Regions from separate parts of the Neobacillus sp. NRS-1170 genome, predicted to be linked through region 1. Evidence: a T-box and tRNA genes for the amino acid it is inferred to sense, from the RefSeq annotation. Region 1 holds a T-box; the other holds one or more tRNA genes.
What was found. The T-box of region 1 lies ahead of leuS (leucine--tRNA ligase). A T-box ahead of a tRNA ligase gene usually reads a tRNA of that ligase, here a tRNA-Leu.

Region 1 (16,100 bases):
CATTTCCTTTTCTAAATCCTTTTCATGCTCGCGATCAAACAATTTGACCTGTATCATGGTCCTCTCCCTTTCTTTTTTTCTATCATTATCACCATTTTTCTGAATTTTTAAAATTAATCTCTTAGAAAAGTTAAGTTTATTTTAAGTTTGGGCTTGTAAATTATTTTCTAGAAAGACATTTTCAAGTTTGAAAGGAGCATTAGTAATGGATAAAAAACAAAAAATCTCTTGGGGAGTCAGTTTTGGCAGCCTGGCCTTAGTCGCTGGGATGGTTTCCTATCTTGGATTATCCAATGGAGATAAAGCTACTAATCAAGTGGCAATAGATCAAGGGCAACCCTCTAACAATAATTCTAATCAGCAAACTCAGGACAATTTTAATTTCGGTCAGCAACCAGAACAAGGCAGTTCGTGGGGAGGAGATAGTCAATTTAATCAAAACGATCAAGGAACTGCTGATAATTTTGGCAGCGATAATCAATCTGGCAATAGCAGTGGGCAAGATCAATTTTCAAATGGCAGCGGTCCTGGATTTGGACATCATGGCGGCTTTGATACAACTACAGGTGGAACCTAATGTATAACTATCAATTTAACTCCATGAGTACGATCCTAAAGATTTCGATTAGCTGTGAGCTGTTTGCAAATGATTTGATGCCGGTTTATAAATTGTTTGAAGGTGTGGAGGATACCTGCAGCCGTTTCAAAGAGGATAGTGAACTTTCGCTCCTTAACCAACAAATCAGAAAAGAGGTTGCCATTTCGGCCGACATGTTTTCAATTTTAACTTTGGCTGAGAGCTTTTATAAAGAAACAGATGGAATTTTTAATCCAGGTGTTTTAACGGCACTTGAAAGCATCGGTTATTCAAAATCTATTGAAATCATTAAAGGGCAAAAGCTAGAAATAGCTTCCCCCTCAGCGATTGCTGCTATAAACCCATTTACTTTAAATGAGAGTTTGCAGTCGGTCATGCTTCATACCAAAATCGACCTTGGAGGAATTGCCAAGGGCTGGGTAATTGACAATGCTGCAAATCTTTTAGCAAAAATAGGCTTTGGGTTTATCAATGTTGGCGGCGATATTCGTATTTTTGGCTCCCTGCCAAGGCAGTTGAACATTGGGATTGAGAATCCATTTGAAAATACAAAAATCATTACTTCGATCCAGGTAAAAGATGGAGCGCTGGCAACGTCAACTTCCATGAAAAGAAAGTGGATGCTAAATGGTAAACAGGCACATCACTTAATAGATTCCCGTACCGGAAAATCTTCTGAAACCGGAATTGTATCGGCAACTGTTACGGCTCCAACTGCCCTGGAAGCTGATGTTTGGGCCAAAACTGCCCTGTTATTAGGTGCAGATAAAGGACAAGATTGGTTAGAGAGTAAAGGGTGCTTATCCGTATTGATCAATAAAGACGGAGAGATTTGGAAAAGAGGCAGACAGGATGGAAATGTTTGAATGGTATATAATTAGAGCCACGGGTACAGTAGCCTACTTATTATTATACTTGTCGGTGCTCATTGGACTTTACTCTCAGGTTCAAAAAAAGCGCAAACGTAATGTAACCATTCCGTTGGTTTTGCATGAATCCCTGGCAAATTTGGCGCTGTTTCTTACCCTGGGCCATGTTGGTTTCCTATTGATTGATACTAATATATCTTTTAATTGGGTTGAAGTATTGATTCCTTTTAATACTGACTATAAGCCCCTGCCAATGGCATTGGGGATTTTCTCCTTATATTTCTTGATCATGACGATAGTCACCTCAAAAGTGAGGAAAAAGATTGGCTATCAAAAATGGCGGAAATTACATGCCCTTAATCCGATTCTATATTTATTCGTTACGATTCATGGCCTATTTATTGGAACGGATTTTCAGGCAGTGGTGATTGCAGCTGTTAATATTATTCCTGCTATACTTATAGCTTTCATGGTGCAAAAGAGTAAACCAAAACTTGAGGTTTCTCCATAAAGGCAAGTAAAAACCGATTCCCTAAAGGAATCGGTTATTTTGTTTCACCTGTCCAGTTCAGCATTCCGCCCACCATATTGCGGACTTTGTAGCCCTGGTCTTGCAAATAATGGCAAACATTGCCACTACGGCCGCTAGAACGGCAGATAAAAATATATTCTTTGTCCTTGTCAAAATAGTCGAGGTTCGCAGGTATGTCTCCCATGCGAATATGCTTTGCACCTGGAATCATTCCAAAAGCTACCTCATCATCTTCTCTTACATCGACAAGCTCCAGTTTTTCCCCAGCTTCTAGCTTCTTCTGTAACTCCTCAGGTGTAATTGTTTGAATTTCTTCCATCCCACTCATCCTTTCAGAAAAACATCCCCCCTAAAGAAGGAGGATGCTTAATAGTATTAGTTTGCTACAATATTAACTAGTTTGCCCGGAACAGTAATAACTTTTCGAACTGTTTTTCCTTCGATTTGTTCCTTCACTCGATCATCATCCATGGCGATTCCTTCTAACGCCTCTTTACTTGCATCAGTTGGAACCATAAGTTTCGTTTTCACCTTACCGTTAACTTGAATGACAATTTCAACTTCCTCGTCCACTAGCTTAGCTTCATCATATGCTGGCCATGTTTCGTAGGAAATCGTGCCGCTGTGGCCTAGTTTTTCCCATAACTCTTCAGCAACATGCGGACTAACCGGTGCAAGCATTTTGACGAATCCTTCAACGTAATTTTTAGGTAGAACTGATGATTTATAGGCCTCATTAATAAATACCATCATTTGTGAAATTGCGGTATTAAATCTTAGTCCCTCATAATCCTCGGTAACCTTTTTCACCGTTTGATGGTAGACCTTTTCCAAATTCGATGCTTCTACATCCGGCTGAATTTTAGGACTTAACTCCCCATTTTCCTCTACGAATAATCGCCAGATTCGATCTAGGAAGCGGCGGGAACCGTCCAAGCCGTTTGTCGACCATGCAATCGATGCATCGAGAGGTCCCATAAACATTTCATACAAGCGAAGTGTATCTGCACCGTGACTGTCGATGATATCATCCGGATTGACAACATTTCCTTTTGATTTACTCATTTTTTCATTGCCTTCGCCTAAGATCATTCCTTGGTTGAATAACTTTTGGAATGGCTCTTTTGTTGGAACCACACCGATATCATACAAGAATTTATGCCAGAAGCGGGCATATAACAAGTGAAGAACGGCATGTTCAGCTCCGCCAATGTAAATATCAACCGGTAACCAATGATTTAGTTTTTCTGGTGCTGCTAGGGCCTCACTATTTTTTGGATCAATATAACGTAAATAGTACCAGCAGCTGCCAGCCCATTGTGGCATTGTATTGGTTTCACGGCGACCTTTTTTGCCTGTCTCCGGATCGAGGACATTTACCCATTCAGCAATATTAGCAAGTGGTGATTCACCTGTTCCTGATGGTTTGATATCCTTCGTTGTTGGTAATGTCAATGGAAGCTCTTCTTCCGGTACCGCTGTCATTGTGCCATCTTCCCAATGAATAATTGGAATCGGTTCGCCCCAGTAGCGCTGACGGCTAAATAACCAATCACGTAACCGGTACGTTACCTTTTTCGTACCGATACCTTTTTCTTCCAACCAGGTAATCATTTTAGAAATCGCGTCTTCTTTATTTAAACCATTTAAGAATTCGGAGTTGATGTGATCACCATCGCCTGTAAAGGCTTCTTTTTCAATATCGCCGCCTGCTACAACCGCTTTAATTGGTAATCCAAATTCTTTAGCAAATTCATAGTCACGCTCGTCGTGAGCTGGCACCGCCATAATGGCCCCTGTTCCGTAGCTGGCTAATACATAATCGGCAATCCAGATTGGCATTTTTTCGCCATTAGCTGGGTTGATTGCGTAAGCACCCGTAAATACGCCAGTTTTCTCTTTCGCAAGGTCTGTACGTTCAAGGTCGCTTTTTAACTTTACCTTATCTAAGTATGCTTCAACGGCTGAACGCTGCTCAGAAGTTGTAATTTTATCTACAAAAGAATGTTCAGGAGCAAGCACCGCATAGGTGGCACCAAAAAGCGTATCCGGACGCGTTGTGAATACTGTGAAGGTTTCCTCGTGCCCATCAATGGCAAATGTTACTTCCGCACCTTCAGATCGTCCGATCCAATTGCGCTGCATTTCTTTTAAACTTTCCGGCCAATCAAGCTCTTCAAGGTCTTCAAGTAAACGGTCGCCGTATGCCGTGATTTTAAGCATCCACTGCTTCATCGGACGACGTTCAACAGGATGACCGCCGCGTTCACTTTTACCATCGATGACTTCTTCATTCGCAAGGACAGTTCCAAGTGCCGGGCACCAGTTCACCGCTACCTCATCGATGTAAGCTAGACCTTTTTCCCAAAGCTTTAAGAAAATCCATTGTGTCCATTTATAATATTCAGGATCTGTTGTATTTACTTCACGATCCCAATCGTAAGAGAAACCTAATGCTTTAATTTGTCTGCGGAAAGTGTTGATATTTTGCTCGGTAAATTCCGCAGGGTCGTTCCCGGTATCAAGGGCATATTGCTCTGCCGGAAGGCCAAATGCATCCCAGCCCATTGGGTGAAGAACGTTGTATCCTTGCATCCGCTTCATTCGTGAAAGAATGTCGGTTGCTGTATAGCCTTCTGGATGCCCCACATGAAGGCCGGCTCCTGATGGATATGGAAACATATCTAAAGCGTAAAATTTACGCTTATCATATTCTTCGCTTGTTTTAAAGGTCTTTTCTTCTTCCCATTTCTTTTGCCACTTCTTTTCGATTTGCTGATGATCGAAACTCATTTTCTGTTCCTCCTTAAGGTAAAAGCGGAAGCGCCTTGACCAGCCCCGACAAGCATAAGGCGATCCGGCGGGAAGGTTGCTTTTTAACCTTCTCGGGCGGATTCGGCTTAGACCAAAGAGGTGCTAGGCGCTGTAGCTGGATAAAAAAATAAAAAACCCCTCATCCCAAAAAGGGACGAGAGGATTGTATATGTATCTTCCCGCGGTACCACCCACATTAGTGTTTAAAACACTCGCTTCATTATCCTTAACGCGGTAAACGGCAAGCATTACTTTAGATTCATGCTTGCGACTCATAGGCGAGTTCATGATTTACCCGGTTGACTTTCACCAGCCGTCAACTCTCTTAGTGCGGATAGGGACCATTACTACTCCTAATCACTGTTTTTTCAATATAAAAGTATTACGGTTATTGTATTAAATTTCCCATCAATTTGCAAGTAACCCCGCTGCCTAATTTCATAATGGACAACAAATTTCCCATTTAAACCTCTAAACCTGACGTCCACCACACGTGGACAAATCATTAAATTTGTCCACGGACGGTGCCTGACACCCTTAAGGTTCGGTCGTATAAAAGGGTCGTGACGATTGCAATGAGAAATAATCCAATTAAAACGGTAAATAAGGCTGATATGCTATATAAATCTACAAGCATGCCTCCTAACAGCGGGCCAATCATTCTTCCTCCGGTTGCAGTGCTATTGACGATTCCTTGGTAGAAGCCTTCCCTGCCCTTTGGTGCCAGACTGAAGGCAACAGTTGGGACGGCAGGCCAAATGAACATTTCACCAATTGTTAGGATTATCATAGCAACTAGAAATCCTGAAAAGGCGCTGACGTTCCCTGCAACAATAAATGAGATAATAAAAATGCCAATTCCAATAAGTATTTGAAGCTTTAAAGATGAAGAAAGATATTTCAGCACCCCATGCAAAAGCGGTTGACCTAGAACAATAATCGCTCCGTTAATTGTCCATAAGAAACTGTATTGCGTTAAGGTTATATTGATTTCCTGTGTGTAGGAGGCAATTGTGGTAGTCCACTGAACATATCCTACCCAGCATAGTAAATAGCCTAAGCAAAGAATCATTAATGCCTGAAGATTCGCCTTGGATTTTATTCCTTTTTCTGCTTTTGCTTTATTTTCTTGTTTCTCCGAATCTACTAAAATACCTTTATATCCGAAAACGGCAATAAGCAGGAAGATCACATACATAACCATATTGGCAAGAAAAATAAGCTGAAATGAGTAATCTGCTACCAATCCCCCAAGTGCAGCACCTACTGCTACGCCAAGATTTTGCGCGACATATAGGGCATTAAATGACTTTCTCCCGCCTTCTTTCCATACTGAGCCTGCCATCGCATACATGGAGGGAAAAATAATCCCTGTTCCAAAGCCAACAATCGTTAGAAAAACAACATATTCTGGCCAGCCATGCCAAAAGGTTAATCCGACAAGGGCTGCAAGTGAAATAAAAATTCCTAGAAGAATAGATTTATAGCCGCCAATTTTATCAAATAAATGGCCGCCGTATAAATTTCCGATGACATTTGCCCCTGCATTCAACATCAGAACAATTCCAGCAACCGATAAGGATTTTCCTAAATGTTCGTGAATATAGATGGTATTTAAAGGCCATAAAAAAGAAGAGCCGATTACATTCACTGCCATCCCGATAATTAAAAGCCATAAGGCACGTGGCATGAAAATACGCTCCTTTATCATAAAATTATTTCGATATCCTTGGTAATTTTAGACCTTTTTATATTTATGTGCAATCTTTTTCTATAAACAATAATCGTAAGGAAAGGATTTCGCGTGTTTAAGCTTGAATTTCGCTTAACCTCAAATTAATTTCGCGAAACTCTTAATTATATCCGCCTTCCGAGATAAAAATTCCTCAAATTGACACCTCACTAATCTTTTGACAAAATAAATAGAAAACACTGTATCTATACAAGAAACAGTGTTTCAAAACTCATCTTATTCTCAGCCTCTTTCCAATATCATCCTTGTTCCTTCTTGGCGGGACGAATAAGGGTTCTAAAGGAAGGAGTCTATTTTTTTATTGGCGTAGCCGGTACAATCGGTGCTTGTGCAGGGAAGTAGGCATTTACCGCTTTGTCTTTTTTCTTATCATTTTCTTTTTCTTCTAAGACTGCTTTTTTCACTTTTTCAATTTCCTTATCAAGCTCTTCCATATTGACGCCTTTTTTCACTAGTTCTTCCGTCGCTAAGCAGATTGCTTTGTTGGACTGCTCAATTGAAATCCTTAGTGAATCCATCGATCCTTGCGGGTTGTGGAAGCCGGCAGAGTTTTCAGCAGCAACGATATCCCAGTACCATTGACCCTTGCGTACATATTCTTGAGCTTGTTTTATTTTATCCTTGTTTACACCAGACGTAATCATTTTGTTTACATAATAGTGTGAGGTGGTTGAAACTTCTTGAGCTTCATGTAAGGCACTTACGTTTGCTTCTTGAATTTCAAGAACGCGGTCTTTTAGTTTATCCAAATCACGATCACCGTGGCACTGTCCACAAGAAGTTTGCATGGTTTTAAGTGGTGAAGTCCACCAGTGTGAGGTGATTTTTCTTTTTCCATCTACACGCTCATATGGCATATGACAATCAGCGCAGGATACATTTGCTTTTCCGTGTGTTCCTGACATATGTGTTTCATACTCAGGATGCTGCGATTTTAACATTAGAGTTCCGGAAATATTGCTAATCCAGTCTTTTTCAAACCCATTCTGTTTGGCAATAGTATTATAATATTCATACATGTCCTCTGGTTTGAAGCCCTTCGTCCACGGAAAAGTAACTTCGCTGTTTTTTGCAGAAAAATAATACTCAACATGGCACTGACCACAAACGTAGCTGCGCATTTCATTCTTCGTTGGGTTAGAAACATCAACACCCTGTGCTTTTAGCGCTTTAAAAAAGCTTGGCCGCGTTACACGTAAATCCATTGTTTTGGGATCATGACAGTCAGAGCAGCCAATTGGTGAGTGACCCAAGGCCTCCCCTTTTGGCCAAATTTCCTTATTAAAATTTGCTCCCCAATAGTGGTCACCCATTTCTTCAATCATTTTTGGCACTGCTGTTGATTTACATGTATAACAAGATCCAACTGATTTATCGGTAATCCGTTTAATGCTGCGAATATCTTCTAGTGCATAAGTATGGCCGCGTTCTTCATTGTACTCCGTTGCAAATCCATATCCGTTAAATAGGATTGGCAGCAGCGGCTCCTTATCTGCTTCATATTTGCTTCGTTTTTCAGAGCCTCCGTAGGTAGTGTCTTCCATTTTCTCATTTTTCTTATAGCTGTTATATTGAAGCGGGAATAATTTTTTAAACGCCTCATTACTAATTTCGTCTTCAGATAGGCCCGTTGTCTTTTGACCTGCTGCAGCGGCTGTTTTCTCACCGGAATCATGATCACACCCGGATATGATCAATACCATTGCGACCAGGAAAAGATATGCCCCATATCTTAACCTTCCCATTTTTAAAATCCTCCCTTTTTCTCTAATAACTCTCCTGATTTAGGCGGCTCTTTATAATGATCATCCTTAAAGCCTTTTCCATGCGGTACGGTTTTGTGACAGGAAACACAGCTATCCTTAGCATCATGTGATACGTTCGTAATCGTACTTTTGTGGCAGGAGATACAGTTTTCATTAATGACTTTCATTGTTCTGTCTGCCGCATGAATGACGTCAGGAATATCCTCTGTGCCTAAGGAGTTGTAGTACACATGTGTCATCCCTGCCCGACCCTTGAAAAAAAGCTTTTTAGCTATATTCTCGTGGGGAAGATGGCAGTCATTGCAGGACAATTTTGCGTGGGTTGAGTCCATGAATGAGGTATAAACCGATTGCATCGTGTGACAGTTTTGACAAAAGCCCGGTGAATCTGTGTAGGCCATGGTTTTTACTGTTACAAGCGATAAAAATACTCCGCCTAACAGAGCCATAACAACTAAGAGCTTTTTGTCGATTTTAAGAAGTTTTTTAATCATCTCTTCACCTCCCATAAAGTTCTTTCTCTCTTTATATAGTTAAAGTACCTTAGTACCTTAATCCAAATTTGACAACGAAAACTGTGTGCGGTTAATTGATGTAAAAATTTTGTGAATTAATTCACATAAAAATTTTAAAAAAGATGCTAGTAAACAATCTTTTATCCAGCAAAAAGTGGAGGTTTTGGAATTAATTTTATAATCTAATATCTTATTTAAACCATTAAAAAACAGCTCAATCTGTGACGTGCGTCACACATAAAATTAGAGATGTTTCGAAAATGTGAACAGGTTTTTTATCCTATTTTGAAGGTGTTTTTAATGAGAAATTGATATCACATGTGATTTTTACCACTTTTGAAAGCGATTAGATGCAGAAAAAAAAGACCCCTCTAAGAAAAAAATGAGGGATCTTGCATGTTTATTATGACGATTGGTCTTTTTCTTGATGCATTTTCGATTTAACTGGCTGGCCGCCTGAATTTTCATATTTCTTTTTAGCCTGCTTGACGACATCAACATCTTGTCCGAATTCAAGGTCTTGATTATTGATGCCATTTCGTGTTGTTTGTTCGGGGTTTTGTTGTTTTGAACGTTTTTTCAAAAAGGTTCCCTCCCTTAATGCCCTTGCAGGATCATATTGTTTTGAAGCTGTTGAATTTGCAGCCTCATTCTGTGAAGCTGCTCCCGCTGCTGAGAATTTGCACTGTGGGCCATTGTTGCAATATCTTGGTAGGTTTCTTCAAGCGTTTGTAAGGCTTTAGTGTAATCGTCGTTATTATAATGCTCTTGAAGGCTGCTTTCCTTGTATTGTTCCTGGGCATATCGAATAGCATCCTCACATTGCTGCATTAATGTCTCCATGGATTCACGAGTTGCCATCTTTAGAACCCCCTTCTTCTCTTTAGAAGCACACTGCTTCATTTCTTATTCTGTTCTCCATTTGCTTTCCTATGACAATGAACGATTTGATAAATGTTGGGAATTCAACTGTGATAAACGCAATGGATAAGCTTTTCGCTTCATGTTAAAATGAAAGTTATGCAAACTTTTTTTAAACTTGAATATGTTGATTTGCGCCCCAGGCGCTTCGCTTTCCGCTCCAATCAACATAATTACAAAATAAAGGAGGTTTTCAGGATGCTTCAGACAAAACCTTTTTCATATGCATCTGATAATAAACGTTATCATACTTGGAATTATCACCTACGAAATCAATTTGGTCATAAGGTATTTAAAGTCGCGTTAGATGGCGGCTTTGACTGTCCTAACCGTGATGGTACGGTCGCCCATGGCGGCTGCACCTTTTGCAGTGCTTCAGGTTCCGGAGATTTTGCCGGGAACCGTGCCGAGCCTCTTGAAACACAATTCAACAAAATTAAAGATAAAATGCATGCAAAATGGAAGGATGGTAAATATATGGCCTACTTTCAGGCCTATACTAATACTCATGCTCCAGTTGAGGTATTGCGAGAAAAGTTCGAGACTGTACTAAAGCAGGAAAACGTAGTGGGTCTCTCGATCGCTACCCGTCCCGATTGTCTCCCTGATGATGTTGTCGAATATTTAGCGGAATTAAACGAACGAACCTATTTATGGGTTGAGTTAGGCTTACAGACGGTTCATGAACGTACGGCTTTACTGATCAACCGTGCACATGATTTTCAATGCTATGTAGATGGTGTCAATAAGTTAAGGAAACATGGTATTCGGATTTGTTCGCATTTAATTAATGGCCTGCCGCTCGAAACGTATGACATGATGATGGAAACGGCGCGGGAAGTTGCCAAATTAGATGTACAGGGAATTAAAATTCACTTGCTTCATCTTTTAAAAGGCACTCCAATGGTGAAACAATATGAAAAGGGTATGCTCGAGTTTCTTTCACAAAAGGACTATGTAAATTTAGTATGCAATCAATTAGAAATTTTACCGCCGGAAATGATTGTCCATCGAATTACAGGTGATGGACCAATTGACTTAATGGTTGGTCCGATGTGGAGCGTAAACAAATGGGAAGTATTAAACTCGATTGATGCGGAACTAAAACGCCGGGAAAGTTGGCAAGGCAAATTTTATCAAGGGGTTTAAATCGATGAAAATGGAACGAATTCTTCCGTATGCAAAAAGCCTACTTAAAAAAGCTATTCAAACCGGCGATGTTGTCGTAGATGCTACTTTAGGAAATGGACATGATACGTTATTTTTAGCCGATTTGGTTGGTGAAACCGGTAAAGTGTTTGGATTTGATGTTCAAGAGGAAGCTATCCATGCCAGCAATGAACGCCTAAGCGCACACGCAATGTTAGAGCGTGTAACCCTTTTTCATGAAGGTCACGAGCATTTATCAGAAAAAATACCAACGAATTATCATGGAAAAATTACCGGGGCCATTTTTAACCTTGGTTACCTCCCTGGCAGTGATAAATCAATTGTGACCCAGCCAGAAACGACTATTGTTGCCATTGAGCAATTAATGAAGATTATGGCACCTCAGGGAATCATTGTTCTTGTTATTTATCACGGTCACGAGAAAGGGGCCGTTGAACGGGATTCTCTAATTCAATATTGCCAAGAAATAGACCAAAAAACTGCACATGTTCTTCAGTATCAATTTATCAATCAACTGAATAACCCTCCGTTTGTTGTTGCAATTGAAAAAAGGTAAAAACCAGGCCACGCCTGGTTTTTTATTTTATCATAAGTCTAGTTACAAAGGATGGCACCGATTTTTGCAGCGAACGGTAGGCAAGTCCATTGAAATAAAAGAAATAACTTATCCATCCGCCAGATTTGATAATTCCTTTTGCTAGCTTACGTACATTTTTCTGTTTTCGGACCTTTGAATCAGATAAGTATATCCCCAATAGTCCGCGATTAATTAACTGATGGAATTTTTTATGGGGAAGAAATTCCGTATGCCTGTCAGCCTCCGTAACAAAATGCTTTAACCGCTTAAAAAGCGTTTCTTCGCTTTCATAATAAGAACAAAAGTTCAAATCGCCTCCGGCAACGTCCTCCTCTTGATCGATAAAATAATCCAAAAGGATATGTAAGCCTTGAATATAGGGAAAATAACCCTTTCGAATGTTTTCGGCGTCACTAGCCTGAAAATCTTCCCTCATCGCATAAGAAATCAGACAAAATATCCCTAATGTTGAACCAGAACAGGCAGAGAATTCATACCATTCCATCGGCGGCAATTGATTTTGATAGCGATGAAACCAATTTTCAAGACGCGGCACTCGTTCATCTTTCACTACATGTTTATGAATTTGCAGATCACAATAATATTGGCACAGTTCAAGCAGATAATCCTTTATCAATTCATAATGAGGAACATCCCTTAAAATATCGCGGCAGGCTTCTGATAAATCATTCAAATAGTTATTATCATCCTGATCCTCGCGGAGCCGGTAATAATTTTTCTTTTCCGCATCTAATATAAGTGCATCGTGCATTGATTCATGAAGGACCGCAAAATCATCGGGATCTAGTGAGGTGCTTCGGTCACATAAATTATCAAGATAGTCACTAATCGTTTGATAAGCAACAATAAACTTAATTGCTTTTTTATAATGTTCACCTGAAGTGATAGCTAGAATACTTCCTCCCTCACAATGAAAGGTTTTATGCTCAATACTAGCCAGAGCCTGAGTTCTTAGTTCAGGATTCGGAATTTTTTCAGCTCGGCTTTTCCAATAAGCCAATTCTTTGTGTACGGCTGGAAGTATTTTTCGATAAACCCTGGACATAAGGGTGATTGGCTTCATGGAATACGACAACCCTTTCTATACAATATAACCAATTGCTTTTAATTGACTAATAACAAAATCCTTTGCGTATTCAAATACCTCTTCACGCTCAGGTTCATTAAAAATTTCATGGTAGTATTTTGGCCATTCTTTAAACCTTTTTTCCGATAATGGGACATGATTGAACCATTCCTTAACGGTTCCTTTCTTGACAATTTTGTCATCCCCGCCTTGCATAAGAAGCATCGGAATATCTTGAGTTTGTTCAAGCTTAAGGAATGCCTCCTTCATAGCCGCAGCAAGTTCACGATACCATCTTATCGAAACCTTTGTCACATAAAGAGTATCATTGGAATCAGCTTCCCTTACGTCTGCATTTCTCGTCGCCATGTGAACGGTTAAACCTGAATTGACCCTGAAGGAAGGGAATACGACATTTAACCCATGTGAAACAAACTCTAAAAATTTTGAAGGTGTATTTACAAGGCCTAAGCATGGTGATGATAGAATAACCCCTGCAATATTTAATCTTTCTTCCTGCAGAAGGCGGATTGAAATCAGCCCCCCCATACTATGCCCCAGTATAAACACTGGTAAATTATAGCGGTAGGCTGCCTGTACCCAATCCTTCACTTCAATTATGTAATCATCGAAGGAATCGATATGACCGCGGTTGGCTCGTGTTGTCATACCTTGCCCAGGAAGGTCAGCCATAATGACATGAAAGCCTGAAGAACGCCACATCTCAATCAGCCACCCGTACCTGCGATGGTGCTCCATTGCCCCGTGTACTATCACAATGACCGCTTTTGCATCCCCTTCTGCTTCCCACTTCCACATACTTTTATATCCCCCTAAAATAGTTGAAAATAATAAAAAACTTTAGCTTTGAAAAAGGCTCCCAATCTTCGCTACAATAGAACTATCATCAAAAAAGGAGCTACTAGTATGATTTATCCCTTTAAAGATAAGTATCCGTTAATTGCCGAATCGGCCTTTATCGCAGATTATGTCACGATTACAGGCGATGTTGAAATTGGAGAAGAGTCCAGCGTTTGGTTTAATTCCGTCATTAGAGGCGATGTTGCCCCGACAAAGATTGGCAATAAAGTAAATATCCAAGATAATTCTATATTACACCAAAGTCCCAATAACCCGCTAATTTTAGAAGATGAAGTAACGATTGGGCATCAGGTGATTCTTCACAGCTGTATCATCAGGAAACGGGCCTTAATCGGAATGGGGTCCATCGTTTTGGACCAAGCTGAAATTGGTGAAGGGGCCTTTATTGGGGCAGGAAGCCTTGTCCCGCAAGGAAAAAAAATCCCCCCTAATACATTAGCATTTGGCAGGCCGGCTAAAGTTATTAGAGAATTAACCCCAGAGGATATAGAAGATATGGAAAGAATCACGAGAGAGTACGCTGAGAAAGCGCAATATTATAAGTCCTTACAATCATAATAAGAAATGCGGAAGCACCTTGCTCAGGGGTGACAAGCATAAGTCGAGCCGGCGGAAAGGTTGCTTTTTAACCTTTTCGACGGATTGGCTGTAGACCCAAGAGCCCCTAGACGCTGGAGCTAGACATAAAAAATGCACCCGAAATTTTCCGGGTGCATTTTTTATAATTAGTTTTTCAGTGTTTCAAGAGCTTTTGCTGCTGCATATTCACGCTGAAAGGAATAAACGTCTTCGACATATACTTGATGCCATACCATAAACATAAGCACTGTCCAGATTTTCCGGCTGTTATCAGCTTTGCCTTGGCAATGGTCCTCAAGCAGTCTTAACACATATTGTTTATTAATTAAGTGATCTGTATTGCTTTCACGAATGATTTTCTTTGCCCAATCATTCATTTCGTTCTTTAACCAGTGACGGATTGGCACTGGGAAGCCAAGCTTTTTACGATTCAGTACATGTTCTGGAACAACACCCTCAGCTGCTTTACGTAAAATATACTTGGTTGTACCATTAGCTGTTTTTAAGCTTGTTGGAATTTTCGAAGCCACTTCAAATACAGCTTTATCAAGGAATGGAACACGCAGCTCCAGCGAATGTGCCATCGTCATTTTATCAGCCTTTAATAAAATATCTCCGCGCATCCATGTATGAATATCGATGTATTGCATTCTGTCAACAGGATCATAGCCTCTGGATTCTTCGTAAAGAGGTTTTGTAATGTCTGTATAGTTTAATCCTTGACGGTACACATTTAAAAGTTCTCGTTTTTCCTCTTCGGTGAACATTTTGGCATTTCCGATATAGCGCTCTTCCATCGGTGTCACGCCGCGTTCGATAAAACTTTTGCCTTTCGTGCCTTCAGGCATCATATTAGCGATCCCTTTTAATAGCACCTTACCGACTCTCGGAATTTTATTAAATACCTCTAACGATTGCGGTTCGCGGTAAATATTGTATCCGCCGAACAACTCATCTGCACCTTCACCTGAAAGTACAACCGTAACATGCTTCCGCGCTTCGCGAGCTACAAAGTATAACGGTACGCAGGCAGGGTCTGCAAGTGGATCATCCATATGCCACATGATTTTTGGAACTTCATTCATATATTCCTCAGGAGTAATCACATAGCTGATATTTTCCACGCCCAGCTTCTCGGCTGTCTCTTTGGCAACATCAATTTCACTAAATCCATTATGCTCAAAGCCTACAGAGAAGGTTTTGATTGCAGGATGAAATTGCTTGGCAATGGACGCAATTATAGAAGAATCGATTCCGCCGGAAAGGAAGGAGCCGACTGGAACATCGCTTCGCATATGCTTCTCGACTGAATCAAATAGGATGTCACGGATTTCTTTGACGAAATCATTTTCTGATTTCTGAACTGGCTTAAAATGTGCCTTCCAATAACGCTTCATTTCCATTTTAGAGCCGGTTTTCTTTGTAAAATAATGTCCGGGCTCGAGCTTTTTAATTCCTTCTGACAGGGTGTTTGGCTCAGGGACAAATTGATAGGTTAAATAATGCTGTAAGGAATCAAAATTTAGCACATCGTTTTCTAATGCAAGGAGAATACTTTTTTTCTCAGAAGCAAAGAACGTTCTTTCGCCGTCTTCAAAATAGAAGAACGGTTTGATTCCAAACGGGTCGCGTGCCCCGTAAAGCGATTGCTCTTGTTTATCCCAAATGACAAAGGCAAACATGCCGCGCAGCTTTTCCACTGCTTTTTCCTTCAAGTGGCTGTAAAGAGCGATTATAACCTCTGTATCTGAACTTGTCGCAAATTTTAAGCCCTCATTGAGAAGCTCTTCACGAAGCTCTACATAGTTATAGATTTCGCCGTTAAAAATAATCCAATAGCGCTCATTTTCATAGGTCAGCGGCTGATGTCCTGATTCAATATCAATAATACTCAAGCGGCGGAAGCCAAATTGAATATGGTCATCATAATAAAAACCATCATCATCAGGCCCGCGATGGGTTATAATATCGTTCATATTTTTAAATAGTTGTTTTTGTTCATCACTATAGCTTTGTGTTTTGTCGTGTACACAACCG
Region 2 (16,100 bases), on a different contig from region 1:
TTGGGGCACGCGCCCCTGTGAGAGTAGGACGTTGCCAGGCTGTTTACTTTATTTTATGCCGGTTTAGCTCAATTGGTAGAGCACGACCGAATAAGCTTCCTGAATAGACATCAGCATACCAACCGAGCTGCTACTTGAATATGCACTCTAAGGTTGGGATGACGATAACTAGCCAGCGTGCTCGATATTAATATTCTTTTTAAATTATGCCGGTTTAGCTCAATTGGTAGAGCAACTGACTTGTAATCAGTAGGTTGGGGGTTCAAGTCCTCTAGCCGGCACCATTTATGCGGGTGTGGCGGAATTGGCAGACGCACCAGACTTAGGATCTGGCGCCGCAAGGCGTGGGGGTTCGACTCCCTTCACCCGCACCAATGTTTTTTGCGAAAGCAAAATAACTAATCATAATGCGGAAGTAGTTCAGTGGTAGAACACCACCTTGCCAAGGTGGGGGTCGCGGGTTCGAATCCCGTCTTCCGCTCCATTTTTGCCGGGGTGGCGGAACTGGCAGACGCACAGGACTTAAAATCCTGCGGTAGGTGACTACCGTACCGGTTCGATTCCGGTCCTCGGCACCAAGTTTTTTTACGAAGTAAATTAAACAAATTATTTTACGTTAGTAAAATAACTTTCATTATTCGGGAAGTAGCTCAGCTTGGTAGAGCACTTGGTTTGGGACCAAGGGGTCGCAGGTTCGAATCCTGTCTTCCCGACCAGTCGAAGTTTTACAAAATTCATGGGGCTTTAGCTCAGCTGGGAGAGCGCCTGCTTTGCACGCAGGAGGTCAGCGGTTCGATCCCGCTAAGCTCCACCAATTTCAATAATATATTTGGCGGTGTAGCTCAGCTGGCTAGAGCGTACGGTTCATACCCGTAAGGTCGGGGGTTCGATCCCCTCCGCCGCTACCAAATAGTTTTTTATTACGGAGGAATACCCAAGTCCGGCTGAAGGGATCGGTCTTGAAAACCGACAGGCGGGTTAAACCGCGCGGGGGTTCGAATCCCTCTTCCTCCGCCATATTTATTTATCCTTTTTGGAGGGGTAGCGAAGTGGCTAAACGCGGCGGACTGTAAATCCGCTCCCTCGGGGTTCGGCGGTTCGAATCCGTCCCCCTCCACCATTTAGGGGCATAGTTTAAAGGTAGAACTAAGGTCTCCAAAACCTTCAGTGTGGGTTCGATTCCTACTGCCCCTGTTATTTTTATTATTATCACTTTGCCGATGTGGCGGAATTGGCAGACGCGCACGACTCAAAATCGTGTTCCGTGAGGAGTGTCGGTTCGACCCCGACCATCGGTATCAAAAATAAGGTGAGAATCCTTATAAATCAAGACTTTCAACAGTTCATGTTGGAGGTCTTTTTTTATTCCTCTAACACGATTGAAATAAGCCAAAATCGTATGCGTTAAATCAGATGCATTGGGAGGAATTTTGATGGCAAGAAAGAGGTCATTAACAGAAGATGAATTGAAATTAATCAGGACAAGACCATCAGATATTGAAGCTTTTAAAAAGCATGAGGAGATCCAACATGATTACAGGTGAAATTAAGAATAAAATAGATAAAATTTGGACTGATATATGGGCAGGAGAAAGTTGAGCTAATCGGTTTTGCAAGAGTAATAACAGACTATGTCTATAAAGAATAAATACTATTTTACAATACCCGTTACTCCAAGAAGTGAAGCACTTTGAATTATATTGCCGACCGGAAATGGTCCCATTTTATCAAAAGTGGGGATTTTAGAAAAGTTGGGTGATCTTAATTTTATGAGATTATTAAATAGATAAAATGAAAGAAAAGGGGGATCTATTATGGATAGCCTTCCATGCTCAGGATGCAAAGGGCTATGCTGCGGTCCCGTACCAGTAACTGCAAAGGAATTAAAGAAAATCAAAACGAAGATTAAATCCATTCCGCCTCGTTTCCGATTAGAGCTTCAAAATCAGAAAAGATTTTATGGAACTTGTATTTTCTACGACTTAGATAAAGATAGATGCGGGATTCATTCAGCAAGGCCTGATACCTGTCGGAAATTTGGCTATTATAAAAATTTAGTTTGTTTCCAAAATCCGGCAGCAGCAACAAATGATCCGGAACCCCAGGCTGAAGAGTTTGTTGGAATGCTAAGTGTTGATTTTACTTGGAAAGATTTTAGTAAGTAAAAAAAAGTGCAGCCCTCAATTGCAAAAAATAAGTAATCGTAATGTGAACTTATTCTTTTGGAAAGAAAAACGAGAAATCACCTTCCATCAAGGTGGTTTTTTGTCCTTTCTAAGGGCACCTTTTCTTGTCATTTCATAAACGTTTGTCCGTTTCCCAAATCATTATTTTTCATATACTTTCAAAAGAGTATTTTTTAGGAGTTGAGGTGTTTAATGAGTAAGAATGTGCTTGTGATTGCAGCTCATCCTGACGATGAAATTCTTGGCAGCGCCGGAACCATAATGAAACTGGTTAATAACGGATATAAGGTCATTTCCGTCATTGCCGCCAAAGGACGAAAGGAAGAGGAGCATCACATCAATCAGTTCATATTAAAGGCAAATAAACAAATAAGGGTGGAAGAGGTAATTTTTTTGGAGCTCCCAAATCTATTATTGGAAACCATTCCGCTTAAAGAAATCAATAAATCGATTGAAGCATTATTGAGCAAGTATGACCCATCGATTATTTTCACTCATCATTATGGCGACATAAATCGTGACCATCAAATTTTGTTTCAAGCCGTGTTGACGGCAGCCAGGCCCCTGCCTGGAAAAAAACCGATTGAAATAATCTGTTTTGAAACCGTGTCTTCGAGTGAATGGAGCCAGCATACGACTGACAAAGATTTTAAGCCCAATTACTTTGTAGATGTAACAGACACAATCGACGATAAAATCAAGGCGCTGCAGCATTATGATGTTGAAATGAGGCCTTTTCCTCATCCACGTTCCTATGAAGGCATCAAATATTTAGCTCGTGTAAGGGGAATGACCGTCGGTGTTGAATATGCAGAAGCGTTCGAAATCATTAGGAGGGTTTGGAAATGATGGATATGCAAATTGATGATTTGAGTTCACTCCCATCCCAGTTTTCTTATCTGCTAACAGCCATGGATCAATATTATGGCTTACCTGTTTGGAAAAATGAAAAAACAAGGATATACAAAGGAAACGCACCTAAGCGTCTAAAATACAACAAAAAGCTTCGAATTTTAATCACGACCTTTTGGGATTATCCCGCTGTTGGCGGACTGCAAAAATATATTGCAGCACTTAAAGCGGGATTGGAAAAATTGGGGCACCACGTAGACGTCTTTGCACCAAACCATTTTCCTAAAAAAGTTAAGAGAAAATTGCACTCCAAAATTTCCAAGTATTTTACCCAGTATCTTCTCGATCGATATGGCTCCGTCAATAAAAATATTTTAAATAATTTATGCAATCTTTCACTTTATAAGATAATGATGGAGGCTTTGGATTTACATCAATATGATCTCATTCATGCCCAGGATCGGTTTACATGTAATGTCACGGGAATAGTGAATAAATCCTATGAAATTCCGCTTCTTTTTACCCCGCATGGATTCATGACCCACAACAAACTAAAATTTAAATTACTTAAAAAAGGTTCAATTGAAGAAGCATATTATTCAACCATTGATAAACAAGCGGTTAAAAATGCAAACCATGTAATTAACCTCTGTGAAGCCTTTCGGCCGCTGCTTAAAAAATTAGGTGCTGATGACAACAGGATGACAACGGTTTACACAGGAATCGATTTTAAGGCAGAAAGTGATCAAAATGGACATGAAAAGACGATTATAACCTGTGTCTCCCGCCTCCGTCCGCGGAAAGGACATAAGTATTTATTCGACGCACTAGCTCTCATCAAAGATGAATTGAAAAATGTAGAGGTAAGGATTGTCGGGGATGGAGAGATGCGAGAGATTCTTGAGAAGCAGGTAAAAAAGCTGAACCTTAAAAATGTCTTCTTTTTAGGAAGGCGAAATGACATTCCACAATTGTTAAGCCAATCTGATATTTTTGTCCTGCCAACCACAAGCGACACGCTGCCTATCTCGATTATTGAGGCAATGCTTGCTGGGCAAGCCATACTAACAACAAATATCGGGGGCATCCCGGAAATCATCCAAGAAAACCGTACAGGGCTTATAGCTCAGCCTGGCAGCACGGAGCAGCTTGCCGAAAAATTATTGCTGCTATTACGTAATAAATCTTTACGGATCAAACTAGCCAGCCAGGCTAAATCCTATGCAAATGAGCATCTGACCGTTGACAGCATGGTAAAGGAAATAGTGGAAATCTACCAATCTTTAAATTAGGAGTTGATCTAATGAGCCATGACACTCCTGTTGTTGTACTGGATTTGAGTGCAACGGGAATTGGAATTGTTCGAAGTTTAGCTAAAGAAGGCATCCAAGTAAATGCCTACGATACCAAGGGAAAATATGAAATTGGTAAAACACGTCATGCCAGTTGTGGTATATGTCCAAATCCTGTTGATGAGGAAAGTGCTTTACTCGAATTTTTAATTCAAACTGCTGGAAAATATCGAAAAAAAGCAGTCCTATTTGCCGGCTCGGATGACTATGTTTACTTTATTTCAAAAAACAGATACATCTTAGCAAATTATTATCAATTTTTATTACCTGAGCACGATCTTGTGAAAGCGGTTCTTGACAAACGCTTAACCTATGATCTTGCTGTCAATTCGAACGTTTCATGCCCAAAAACCTTCGCCATTCAAGATGAAAAGCATCTTGAGCAAATTATTAATCAAATTACTTTTCCGTGTATATTAAAGCCTGTTTTTTCTTCCCATTTTCGCACTCGAATTGACCACCGTTTGTATAAAAAAGCAATCGTCGTTGAGCAAGCGGCCCAGCTCAGGAATGAGTACCATTTTTATCGTCCTTTCGGTGAGCTCCTCATACAGGAAGACATTCCAGGTCATGAGAATTGCATTTATTCTGTTAAGACGTTTTTTGATGACAAAATGAACTTAATCGGTGTCTGGATGAATCAAAAATTGCACCAGTTTCCCCCTCGCTTCGGCTCCTCTGCACTCGCCTTAAGCATCCGAGATGAGGAAGTTATTCAAATGGCCTTATCATTTCTCCAAAAAATCCAATTTAAAGGTTTGGCGATTACGGAGTTTAAAAGGGACCCAAGAGACGGACAGTTAAAATTTATTGAAATTAATCCGAGAATAGGCTTAACTCAGGCATTATCCATAGCTTGCGGTGTGAATTTGGCCTACTTGTACTATTTATCACTTACAGGCCAGAACCCAAAGCCTGTAACGAGGCAAAAAGAGGGGATCAAGTGGGTGTATCTAGTCCGGGATTTTCTATCCTTCCGTCAAAAACGAAAAAATGGCGAGATGACATTTCCTGCATGGTTAAAAAGCCTTTCAGGCAAAAAGGTAGAGGCTTTATTTGCTTGGGATGATCCACTCCCGTTTATTCGGAGCTTTGTTTCTCACTTGCGAAACCTGTGGAGGAGAAGTTAGCTGATACAAAAGTAAAGGAGCATATTTTTCCAATGAACAGTAAAGATGAAATTATTAGCCAGTGGCCCCGTTTCGGCTGGGATAAAGAGTTATCAAAGGCACTGGGTAAACCCGTTAAACTGGCAAAAGATCAAATTGAAAACTTAAAAAATTCGCGGGAAAAAACTAGCATTTGGAAGCTCGTTATGACGGATGGCCGAGAGAGCATACCGATTGTTCTAAAAATATTCAAAAAACCGTTAAAAGATAAACATATATTGGAAATTGAAATGTACTCAAAGGCTTTTCATGTATTCAATGAAATTATGCCGAAGTTGTACTGGCTTGAAAATGTTAATAATAAAGAAATTTGGATGTTTACGGAATTTATACAACCTCTAAGGGGACAAATTAAACTGGCACCGCAGCATTTAGAGAGAATCATCCCTCTTGTGGCTGAATTTCATGCAAAAACTTTTGAAAAACGATTCCAGAAGCATTCACACCTCTTCGGCTCCTCTCTTCCTCATTTTGATTCAGATCAAAAGTCAAAAAAGAATGTGGAATTGATTGAAAAAACAAGGGAGTATCTTGATCTGGCAATGAAGGATAAAAATTTAAAAGAATTGGTCAAACCCAAGTATCGTGCTATCCAAAAAATTTTAAATAAGGGACCAGTTTTTTTTCCAGAAATATTTGAAACCGGACAATGTCTTATCCACGGCGATCTCCATGTCCACAATATTTGCATTAAAAACGGATGTGACTCGGAAGATTGGGACCTTCGATTAATCGATTGGGAGTCAATAAAATACGGACCATGCTGGTATGACTTGGTGGTTCTTGTTGAATTGTTAGTTGATTTCCGCTCGGATTGGCAAAAAAGAGAAGAAGAAATTCGAAATCGTTGCGTGCAAGTATATGTACAGGAAATGAAAAAACATGGAATAATCTTTCAAGAGGAGCCATTGAAGCTCTTAAAGAAGGCATATTTACAAAGGACTTTAGAAAAAAAACTGGCCAATCATTTACGAAGGTCGCTTGATGGCCAAAAGAGTGCATTATTAAAACGGTATTTAGAGAAGGTCGTCGTTTGGGGAAAAGAACTAGGTTTACTTTAAGTAGTGCAAAAATAAGCTAAAGGAGTGTATCCATGAAAGAGTATGAACGTACATGCATGGAAATTAGTAAAGTGAGTGGTGAAATCTGATGAAGGTACTAGTGACAGGGGGAGCAGGATTCATCGGATCTCATGTTACACAGTTATTAATCGAATTGGGATACGAAGTGTTGGTAGTGGATTATTTACAATCGGGTAATCGCGATACTGTACCTCTCCAAGCCCGTTTTTATAATGTGGATATTACCTCCTCGGAACTAGAACCGATCTTTGAAAAAGAGAAACCCGAGATTGTGATTCATCTTGCTGCTCAAGTAGATGTTACCCGGTCAATCGACAATCCTTTCGAAGATGCCAGCTCAAATATCCTCGGCACTATTCGATTACTTACCTGCTGCCATAAGTTCAACATAAAGAAATTAATTTTTTCATCCTCCTGTGCCGTTTACGGTGAACAGAATAACTGCAGTGTAAAGGAGAACTTCCGCCCTAAGCCCCTCTCCTTTTACGGTATTTCAAAATACACTTCAGAATTATACATTCAGACTTTTAACAACCTTTATCAAATTCCCTACACCATTCTTAGATATGCTAATGTTTATGGTCCCCGTCAAACTCCAAAAGGGGAAGGTGGAGTCATCTCGACATTTTTCAATAAGGTTCTTAAGGGTGAAGCGCCCTTTATATTTGGAGACGGAGAACAGACTAGAGATTTCATTTATGTAAAAGATGTTTCCTTAGCCAATGTCCTATCCATTGATTATGGAACAAATGAAACCTTTAATATCGGCAGTAATACAAAAACAAGCATAAATGAACTATATCAAATGATTTCAGAAATTTCTTCGTGTAATATTCCACCTATTTCAATGCCCGAACGAAATGGTGATATTCGAAATAGTTGTTTGGATAATACCAAAGCGGCAAATCTTTTAAACTGGAAGCCATCCATTGACATACAGACCGGATTAAGGGAAACCTTCAATTATTATAAAACCGCTTTGTAATTTGCAAAGCATACCATCAAATCACTGGGGAGGTGAATGTTTTTGAAAGAATTTAAGGAACTCGTTAATAAAAATAACGGGAGAATTTCCACAAAGGCTTTAAAGGGTTACAAAATGATAGGGAAGGGGAATGATGGTTCAGTCTATCAGGTTTCAACTGACAAATGCGTCAAAATTTTTGTGAATGAAAAAACGCAAAAAGAAGAATTATTTGCCTATCAGATGGGGAAATCCTCTTCAGTTATTCCAAAACTCTTTGAATATGGTACAAATTATATTGTGATTGAGTATGTCAACGGCACTTCCCTTAAAGAATTCCTAAAAAAAGAGAAAAAGATTTCTGAAGCACTCGTAATAAAAATATTATTCATGTTGGATGAATTTAAAAGAATCAGTTTTACGAGACGTGATACACAGATTCGTCATATTTTATTGAATGATCATGGGGAAATTAAAGTAATTGACCTAAAGAGGGCATTTAACAGGAAAACGGAAGTGCCTTCAAGATTATTAAAAGATTTAGGTAAACTAGGATTTTTGGAAACATTTTTGAAGCATGTGAAAAAGCTCCGCCCTTCCCTATACAAAAAATGGAAGGAATGAATCGGTAAGCTGATTAATGACCTTATACGCCATAGTCAAATAAATTCCAAGGCAAAAGAAATTTGAGAGTTTTTATAGTAGTTATTAGGTTGCAATTATTGAAATGTTCACAGGTTATTAATAAATTCATTCATTTGAATGATTTTCATCATAAACAAAGTTGTTGGAAGATGATAAATTATCGCTATATTTAAGCTTTCCACCGCGAAGGAGTATACTTATGAGTGAAATGATAAATAACCGTGAACAACAAAGCGAACAAAACACAGAACGTATTATCATATTAAAAGAAATATTTAAGGGTCTTCATAACGGAAGAAATGTAGAAGAAGTAAAAGCGCATTTTAATGCTTTATTTGGAAAAGTGACCCTTGATGAAATTTGCCAGCTTCCGCATGAATTTCTCACAGACGATGGAATTTCAATCGCAGACGTCCATCGATTATATGCAGCTCACACTGAAATTTTTAATTGGTCGGTCGAGGAGGCGGCGGTATAAATGGTGTTAGAAATGCCTTAATTGAAAATAATCGTCTGTGACTTCATGTCGATTTAAGGGGTTTCGCAGGGAAATACGTTGACTAAGATTTTATCATTATTTTCCTGATCCCAATAATATTATAAAAGAGCTCCCTTGAAATTATGAAGAGACCTAGTTAAATAAGACAAAGGAAAAAGCACCCCCTGAATCGTATTTAAATAATACGTGACTCAGGAGGTGTTTTCTTATGGGAAAGAAAAATGCTTACTCAGAAGAAGTTAAAATGGCCGTTATTAAGATGAAATTGAGTGGTGAGTATTCAAACCGTGAAATTATGGATAAATTCGGAATAACCAATGTTACTCAGGTTAAACGGTGGATGCAGTGGTATCGTGAAGGGCAACAATATCGTTTAGCACAAGGGATAGGTAAACAATACTCTTATGGGAAAGGTTCTGAAGGATTATCTGAAAATGAACAATTAAAGAGAGAAAATGAGCATTTAAAGGCACAAATAGAGATTTTAAAAAAGTACCAAGAAATCGAGAGGAGTTGGTTCCAGGAGCTGTAGTCGCCTTAGTTGAAAAATTAAAAGATAAATATTGTGTAACTTTACTATGTCATTGCTTAGATATACCTAGATCTACTTTCTATAGGTGGAGGAAATGGGGGCAAAAGGTTAAAACTGAACTCGAAAAACAAATTATTGAAATTTGTAAACGTTATAAATTTCTAATTGGCCATAGGACAGTCAGAGCCTGGCTATTACGCGATTATAAGACGAAGGTCAATCGTAATACAGTACAACGGATCATGCAAAAAAATAACCTGCAATGCCGGGTAAAGCCAAAACGTAATAATAATATATCTGGCGAAATGAAGGTAGTCGTACCTAACCATTTGAATAGGAATTTTAAAGCCTCTAGACCAAATGAAAAATGGGTAACTGATATTACTTACCTTCCGTTCGGACAATCTATGTTGTATCTAAGCACAATCATGGATTTATATAATAATGAGATTATCGCATATCAAATTAGTACCAACCAAGATGTTTCCTTAGTAATAAATACTTTAAAAGACGCTGTAGAAGGTCGTGAATTGAATGGCTTAATACTTCATAGCGATCAGGGATCTCAATATACGTCCCACTCATTTCAAAGAATAGCAAAAGAAAAAGGCATTACCACAAGCATGTCCCGGAAAGGCAATTGCTTGGATAATGCCGTGATTGAATCCTTCCACTCCACCATAAAGTTGGAAGAATTCTACTCTCAAGGAAGAGAGTTTCTTACAAATTCTATTGTAATCGAAAGAGTTGAAAAATTCATCAATCATTATAATCAAACACGACTTCAGGCAAAATTAAACTACCTGTCCCCTATTGAGTTTAGGGAACAGGCAGCATAAACGGTGCTTTTTCATTGTCTCAATTTAATAGGTCAGTTCAATTAAGATTGGGAGCTTTTTATTTATCATTAGTATTTTTAATAATCTCTGTCTACCGTTTTTGAAAAAAGAATAACGTATTCTTTCACCTCAACATAATTTTGCTCCAATATAAAAAATAAAATAAAAATTTTATTTTTTACATACAACGCATTTAACGTAGCTTTAATAATATAAACCACCATAAAGCCCTAAATTGTTTCAACTTAGAGCTTCGTAGGAACACTGTTATGACTGATATTATAGTTATAACGGTCATAAATAATAAATTAAATAAAAAGTTAAATAAAGTTTTCAATAAGTGTCGAGTTTATTTAATTTGGTTAATCAAAAATTAAATAAGAAATTAAATAAACCTCAATCACCCCAATCAATATCCTCTTCTCTGATTGGTTCGCCTTTGCAAAAGTACTCATTATGCATTATCAGAAGAAACCTCAATCGCTGCTCATTATCCATCGTTTTAACCATTTCAAACAATTGTTCAGCAGTCATTCAGAACATCTCCTTATTGCTTGAACTCTTCAAAGACAACCTCAGCATCATCGTATTCTATGTATGATGGAAAGCCATCGAACAAGACTTCGTATGCTTGACCTTCATTATTAGGATTGTTAACAGCTCGAACTACCTCAAACTCTTCTCCGATCATGTAATTATACCAAAACAAATCATTCTGACATTTAACGACTCTTATCTTCGAAATATTTCCTCCCCTGTAAATAACTTCTAATGTAGGTTTACCATCTGTTAGTTCGTTTTTTGGGCATAAAATCCAAATTTTATTTCAACTTTGGTTTACAAATGAGATAGAGCAGATAGAAGTATGAATGAGGTGATAAGAATGCTACCAAATAAAAAAGAACTTAAGCAGCATTTACTAGACAAAATGACCAACCAAGATATTGCAAACATTTATGGAACTACTTTTCAAAAAATTCAACAACTCACTAAGAAGTACAATCTCAATCAAAACGAACTTAGAAAGACTGACAAGTTTATAGTTTACGAGCATCGGCATGATGATGAAGTTGTATATGTCGGTAGTGGAGTTTGGTATCGATGCAGAAGGTATACAAACAGAAGAAATCAAGAACATAAAAAGTTAATGGAAGAGGGGAAGCTGCAATATTAAATTGTGGCTGAATTTGATAATGAGGATGATGCAAGGAAATATGAAGCCGAGCTTATCAAGAATTACAAGCAGATCCAACAGGCTAGGTTCAATAAACAAGTCATTAACGCTTGACTATTCAGATAATAAGCTGCATAATAGTGAATAATCGTATGCTACGATTTTACTTAAAACTTAATGAACTGTTGATATTATTGTACTGGTGGCTTGGAAGCGAAGAGTCTTGACTCAAAATCGTGTTCCGTGAGGAGTGTCGGTTCGACCCCGACCATCGGTATCAAAAATGTAAATGAATCAAGACTTTCAGCGTAATTGTTGAAAGTCTTTTTATTTTTTATAAAAGTGCCGCTTTTGGCCCTGATAAATAATACCGAGTGAAAAAACGAATTAGATCCGATACAAAAAGGGCATTTCCTTATTAGGAACTACTCTATTAACATAATATTTTGTTTAATATCAGGTATTAGCTGCGTTTTTGTTGTTTGATAAAGCTTTAACAGTCATAATTATATCGGTCTCAAGTTGTTCATTTTTTTGTTCAATTCTTTTTCCGATAAAGAATACATCAACAAAGTTCCAAATAAATAATGTTGCCCATCCAAATAATAGCATTAGTATCGCTCGTCCGATATCACCTGAATAAAAACGGTGTCCAGCAAAAGTACCTAAGAAGAACCAAAGAGCATAAGCAATTCCCTTTGATTTTTGTTTTTTGCTCATTTCACTATTAACCATTGCAAGTTGTTCTGCCGATAAATCATTTTTCATCAATAGGTTATTCAATTTATGCCAACTCCTATGAGTTAAATTTTAATCCATTGAATTTCTCACAAGAACAATCAGATCTGATATTACAGAATGCTACACTAGTAGATAATAGTAAAAATAGGTATTTTTATCCGTAATAAATTCGATTTGGTCCTGAAAAACGGAATTAATAAAATGAATAGAAATTTATAGTACAAGAGGATTCCTACAAATGTAGGGTCCTTTTTTATTTGTTTTCTTTTAAAATAAAAATGTAATTCAGAAAATTGTAAATATTTATTAAAGGGGGTATCAAAAATGCGGTATGTCTTATCATCACTATTCTTTTGCAGCTTGCTCATGCCAGCTTTCTCAGCAAGTGCTGAATCGTCTTCAACATCTGAATCTTCCGGTAATGATTATCCAATTGTATTGGTACATGGGCTAACAGGATGGGGACGAGATGAATTGTTTGGCTTCAAATATTGGGGAGGCATGAATGACCTTGAACAATATTTGAATAACAGCGGACACAAAACGTATACTGCCGAGGTTGGACCAATTTCTAGTAACTGGGATAGGGCGGTGGAACTTTATTACTATATTACAGGTGGAACGGTTGACTATGGGGCTGCCCATGCAAAAGAGTTTGGACACGCAAGATATGGACAGACTTTTCCTGGCTTCTATAGCGAATGGAATGGTAAAAATAAGATTCACCTTGTTGGACATAGTATGGGTGGACAAACTATCAGAATGCTGACAGAGCTATTGGAAAATGGAAGCCAGTCTGAACAAGAATATTATAAGGCGCACCCTGAGGAAGGAATTTCTCCACTTTTTGAAGGGGGAAAGCATTGGGTTCATAGTGTTACCACGCTGGCTACACCGAATAATGGTTCTACGTATGCTGATGCAGAAACAGTAAAAACGCTTGTTAAAAATATGGTTACTGATTATGCTGCTGTAACAGGAGCTGGTGGCGAAAATATCGTTTATGATTTCAAGATGGACCAATGGGGATTGAAACGAAAACCAGAAGAATCCTTCCTTACTTATATGGATCGTGTCATGAATAGCTCAATCTGGACTAGTAAAGATATAAGTTCGTATGATTTAAACACTGTCGGAGCTGCTGAACTTAACAACTGGGTGAAAACCAATAAAGATGTATACTATTTTTCATATACTGGGGACGCCTCCTATAAAGGACTTTTGACTGGTCATTATTATCCGCTGCCAACCATGACTCCTCTGTTATGGGATTCAAGTCTGTTCATTGGCTCTTATACAAGAACAAACCCTGCACCAGTGATTGACAAATCTTGGTGGCAAAACGATGGTATTGTTAACGTGAAATCTTCCAAATATCCATTCGGACAGGCAAATAAATCATTTGACGGCACGATTCAAAAAGGAGAATGGAACTACTATCCCGTCCAATACACATGGGATCACTTCGATTTTGTTGGATTAAGTGAAGCTCATGTTATTGGAATTAGACAAATTAATGACTTCTATTTAAATATCGCCAATCAACTCCATGGACTTCCAAAATGAGTTAATTTCATTGACCAAGAGCAAGTAATAAGAGGGGATGCGGTAAATGAAATGGCCTTTCATTGCCCGAGAACCCAAAAAATGAGGACTCAGGGTCAATGAAAAAAATTTGATTGACCGGATACCAAAATAAACTAGGTGTTCGGTTAATCAAAAGACCATACTTACTACGACATAAAATGAATTATTAATATACTGATAATATCTAGACAAATATATAAAATACTGTTATAATTATTTTCGTCGTTGAAAACATATGCGGGTGTAGTTTAGTGGTAAAACCTCAGCCTTCCAAGCTGATGTTGTGGGTTCGATTCCCATCACCCGCTCCAATTTGGGCCTATAGCTCAGCTGGTTAGAGCGCACGCCTGATAAGCGTGAGGTCGATGGTTCGAGTCCATTTAGGCCCATCATATCGTTTTAGAGAAACCGAACAATTTTTGTTCGGTTTTTTTGTGTCTTTGGGGAAAATAAATCGAAGAAATGGATCATTATGTGGAGGTACATGAAATGCCAGAACTTCCGGAAATGGAAAACTATAAAATCCTGTTAAACGAAAGGATAGCTGGTCAGGTTATTACCGATGTACAAGTAAACAGGGAAAAATCAATTAATCTTAATCCTACACTATTTATCAATACCGTTAAGCAGCAAAAAGTGCTCAATATAAATAGGCGTGGGAAGCATTTGCTTTTTCAACTGCAAAATGGACAAATCCTTCTTTTGCATTTAATGCTCGGAGGCTGGATGTTTTATGGATCTGAAGCGGACAAACCAAAACGAACGGTTCAAATCCGGTTATCGTTCGGGCAAAATCATTTGTATTTTATCGGTTTAAGACTAGGATATCTTCACCTCTATAATCAATCAGAAGTCGAAAAGGAGCTTTCCCATTTGGGCCCCGAACCATTGTCAAACGATTTCACCGTAAATGACTTTTTATTAAGAATCAATAAAAAACATGGTCGCTTGAAAACAGCGATGCTGGATCAAGAATTCATAGCTGGTATTGGCAATTGCTATTCTGCTGAAATATGCTTCCATGCAAAGATCTTACCATCAAAAGATATAGATGATATTAACGAAATGGGACGAGGACAGTTATACCAATCTATGAAATTCGTCCTTCAGGAAGCCCTAAAACATGGTGGATATCTTGAAAATCCATTTTATACTGGCGACAAGTTAACTGGAAGCTTTTATAAAATACGCAAAGTTTACGACAGAAAAGGTGGGACATGTATAAGGTGTGGAGCGATAATCATCGAAGAAATGATTTCTTCAAGGAAAACCTTTTATTGTCCTAATTGTCAGAAATAGATCCCGCGATCAATAGCGGGAAATTTTTTTAAAAAAATAATCAAAATATTTAAAATAAATAGTTTTCTATTTTGTCAAAAAAAAGTATAAGTTATTGTTTCGATTTTGCATCAAATGTAATATACTATATACAAATAAGTATAACACATTTAAAATTATCCTATAAAATAAGATACCTAATGGAAAAGTGAGGGGGTGTTAATGATTAAACTAACGAAACGCCAAGATGAGATTCTTGAAATTGTTAAGCAGAATGGACCTATAACAGGGAAGGAAATAGCAGAGAAATTATCTTTAACCAGGGCAGCATTACGGCCGGATCTCGCTATCTTAACTATGTCAGGAAACTTGGATGCAAGACCAAGAGTCGGTTATTTCTTTAATGATAATTATGAAGTTAAGCTCCAAGCTAAGGAATTTATCCATCAAAAAGTGACGGATTACAAAGCACATCCAATTGTAGTTGAAAAATCGACCTCGGTTTACGACGCTATAGTCCAATTATTTTTAGAGGATGTTGGTACCCTGTATGCCGTAGATACAGAAGGGCATTTGGCTGGAGTGATTTCCCGTAAAGATTTGCTTAGAGCATCATTAGGAAACAGGAATCTTCATGAATTGCCGGTCAGTGTCATCATGACGAGGATGCCGAATATCATCACCATTAATCCTGATGAAACTCTGCTTGAAGCAGCGAAAAAAATGATAAATAACCACATAGACTCCTTACCAGTTGTTAAGGAAGAGCAAAACAATACATATTTGCTAGTGGGACGAATTACAAAAACGACAATTACGAAAGCCTATTTGGAAATTATGGAAGAAAAATCACACTAAGGGGAGAGGCTGCCATTTTGGTCCAGAAAGAGGTTGTCTATGTAGTTTCTGACTCAGTAGGGGAAACGGCTGAGTTTGTAGTAAAAGCAGTGGCAACACAATTTAACGGAGGACAGGTTGAAATCCGCCGCAATTCCTATGTCGATGACTTTGAGGATATTGAAGATGTCATCATGCTGGCGAAACGAGGTCACTCCATTATTGCGTATACCATTGTTATTCCTTCTTTAAAGGAATATATCGATCGACGTGCTTCCGAAGAAGGTATATTAGCAGTTGATTTGCTCGGTCCCTTGATGAATGCATTTGCAACAAGGTTCAATAAGCAGCCGCATCACCGTC

Region 2: it encodes a tRNA-Leu, which carries the amino acid that the T-box ahead of leuS (leucine--tRNA ligase) is inferred to sense. The anticodon was not compared.

What each region holds. Positions count from the first base shown of each region.
Region 1 is NZ_JBITPF010000047.1:15,427-31,526, forward strand. It holds gene ACIFOT_RS19870 (sporulation protein Cse60) at 1-57, opposite strand, end outside; gene ACIFOT_RS19875 (hypothetical protein) at 206-577, shown strand; gene ACIFOT_RS19880 (FAD:protein FMN transferase) at 577-1,464, shown strand; gene ACIFOT_RS19885 (ferric reductase-like transmembrane domain-containing protein) at 1,451-1,978, shown strand; gene ACIFOT_RS19890 (rhodanese-like domain-containing protein) at 2,013-2,318, opposite strand; gene leuS (leucine--tRNA ligase) at 2,375-4,792, opposite strand; T-box leader at 4,961-5,183, opposite strand; gene ACIFOT_RS19900 (MDR family MFS transporter) at 5,319-6,503, opposite strand; gene ACIFOT_RS19905 (ammonia-forming cytochrome c nitrite reductase subunit c552) at 6,857-8,311, opposite strand; gene ACIFOT_RS19910 (NapC/NirT family cytochrome c) at 8,314-8,826, opposite strand; gene ACIFOT_RS19915 (glycogen biosynthesis protein GlgD) at 9,251-9,430, opposite strand; gene ACIFOT_RS19920 (YtzC family protein) at 9,445-9,708, opposite strand; gene ACIFOT_RS19925 (TIGR01212 family radical SAM protein) at 9,967-10,917, shown strand; gene ACIFOT_RS19930 (class I SAM-dependent methyltransferase) at 10,922-11,494, shown strand; gene ACIFOT_RS19935 (tetraprenyl-beta-curcumene synthase family protein) at 11,517-12,599, opposite strand; gene ACIFOT_RS19940 (lysophospholipase) at 12,618-13,421, opposite strand; gene ACIFOT_RS19945 (gamma carbonic anhydrase) at 13,530-14,042, shown strand; gene asnB (asparagine synthase (glutamine-hydrolyzing)) at 14,210-16,100, opposite strand, start outside.
Region 2 is NZ_JBITPF010000048.1:84-16,183, forward strand. It holds rRNA gene rrf (5S ribosomal RNA) at 1-40, shown strand, start outside; tRNA gene ACIFOT_RS20155 (tRNA-Thr) at 209-284, shown strand; tRNA gene ACIFOT_RS20160 (tRNA-Leu) at 290-374, shown strand; tRNA gene ACIFOT_RS20165 (tRNA-Gly) at 410-484, shown strand; tRNA gene ACIFOT_RS20170 (tRNA-Leu) at 490-578, shown strand; tRNA gene ACIFOT_RS20175 (tRNA-Pro) at 640-716, shown strand; tRNA gene ACIFOT_RS20180 (tRNA-Ala) at 739-814, shown strand; tRNA gene ACIFOT_RS20185 (tRNA-Met) at 832-908, shown strand; tRNA gene ACIFOT_RS20190 (tRNA-Ser) at 925-1,017, shown strand; tRNA gene ACIFOT_RS20195 (tRNA-Tyr) at 1,036-1,120, shown strand; tRNA gene ACIFOT_RS20200 (tRNA-Trp) at 1,124-1,194, shown strand; tRNA gene ACIFOT_RS20205 (tRNA-Leu) at 1,217-1,298, shown strand; gene ACIFOT_RS20210 (YkgJ family cysteine cluster protein) at 1,815-2,165, shown strand; gene ACIFOT_RS20215 (PIG-L deacetylase family protein) at 2,379-3,035, shown strand; gene ACIFOT_RS20220 (glycosyltransferase family 4 protein) at 3,032-4,330, shown strand; gene ACIFOT_RS20225 (ATP-grasp domain-containing protein) at 4,342-5,520, shown strand; gene ACIFOT_RS20230 (phosphotransferase) at 5,553-6,620, shown strand; gene ACIFOT_RS20235 (NAD-dependent epimerase/dehydratase family protein) at 6,709-7,626, shown strand; gene ACIFOT_RS20240 (lipopolysaccharide kinase InaA family protein) at 7,669-8,229, shown strand; gene ACIFOT_RS20245 (DUF438 domain-containing protein) at 8,450-8,728, shown strand; one part of gene ACIFOT_RS20250 (IS3 family transposase) at 8,958-9,237, shown strand; one part of gene ACIFOT_RS20250 (IS3 family transposase) at 9,237-10,120, shown strand; gene ACIFOT_RS20255 (hypothetical protein) at 10,517-10,654, opposite strand; gene ACIFOT_RS20260 (hypothetical protein) at 11,004-11,294, shown strand; gene ACIFOT_RS20265 (TM2 domain-containing protein) at 11,751-12,077, opposite strand; gene ACIFOT_RS20270 (esterase/lipase family protein) at 12,360-13,601, shown strand; tRNA gene ACIFOT_RS20275 (tRNA-Gly) at 13,860-13,933, shown strand; tRNA gene ACIFOT_RS20280 (tRNA-Ile) at 13,938-14,011, shown strand; gene ACIFOT_RS20285 (Fpg/Nei family DNA glycosylase) at 14,112-14,921, shown strand; gene ACIFOT_RS20290 (helix-turn-helix transcriptional regulator) at 15,123-15,758, shown strand; gene ACIFOT_RS20295 (pyruvate, water dikinase regulatory protein) at 15,776-16,100, shown strand, end outside.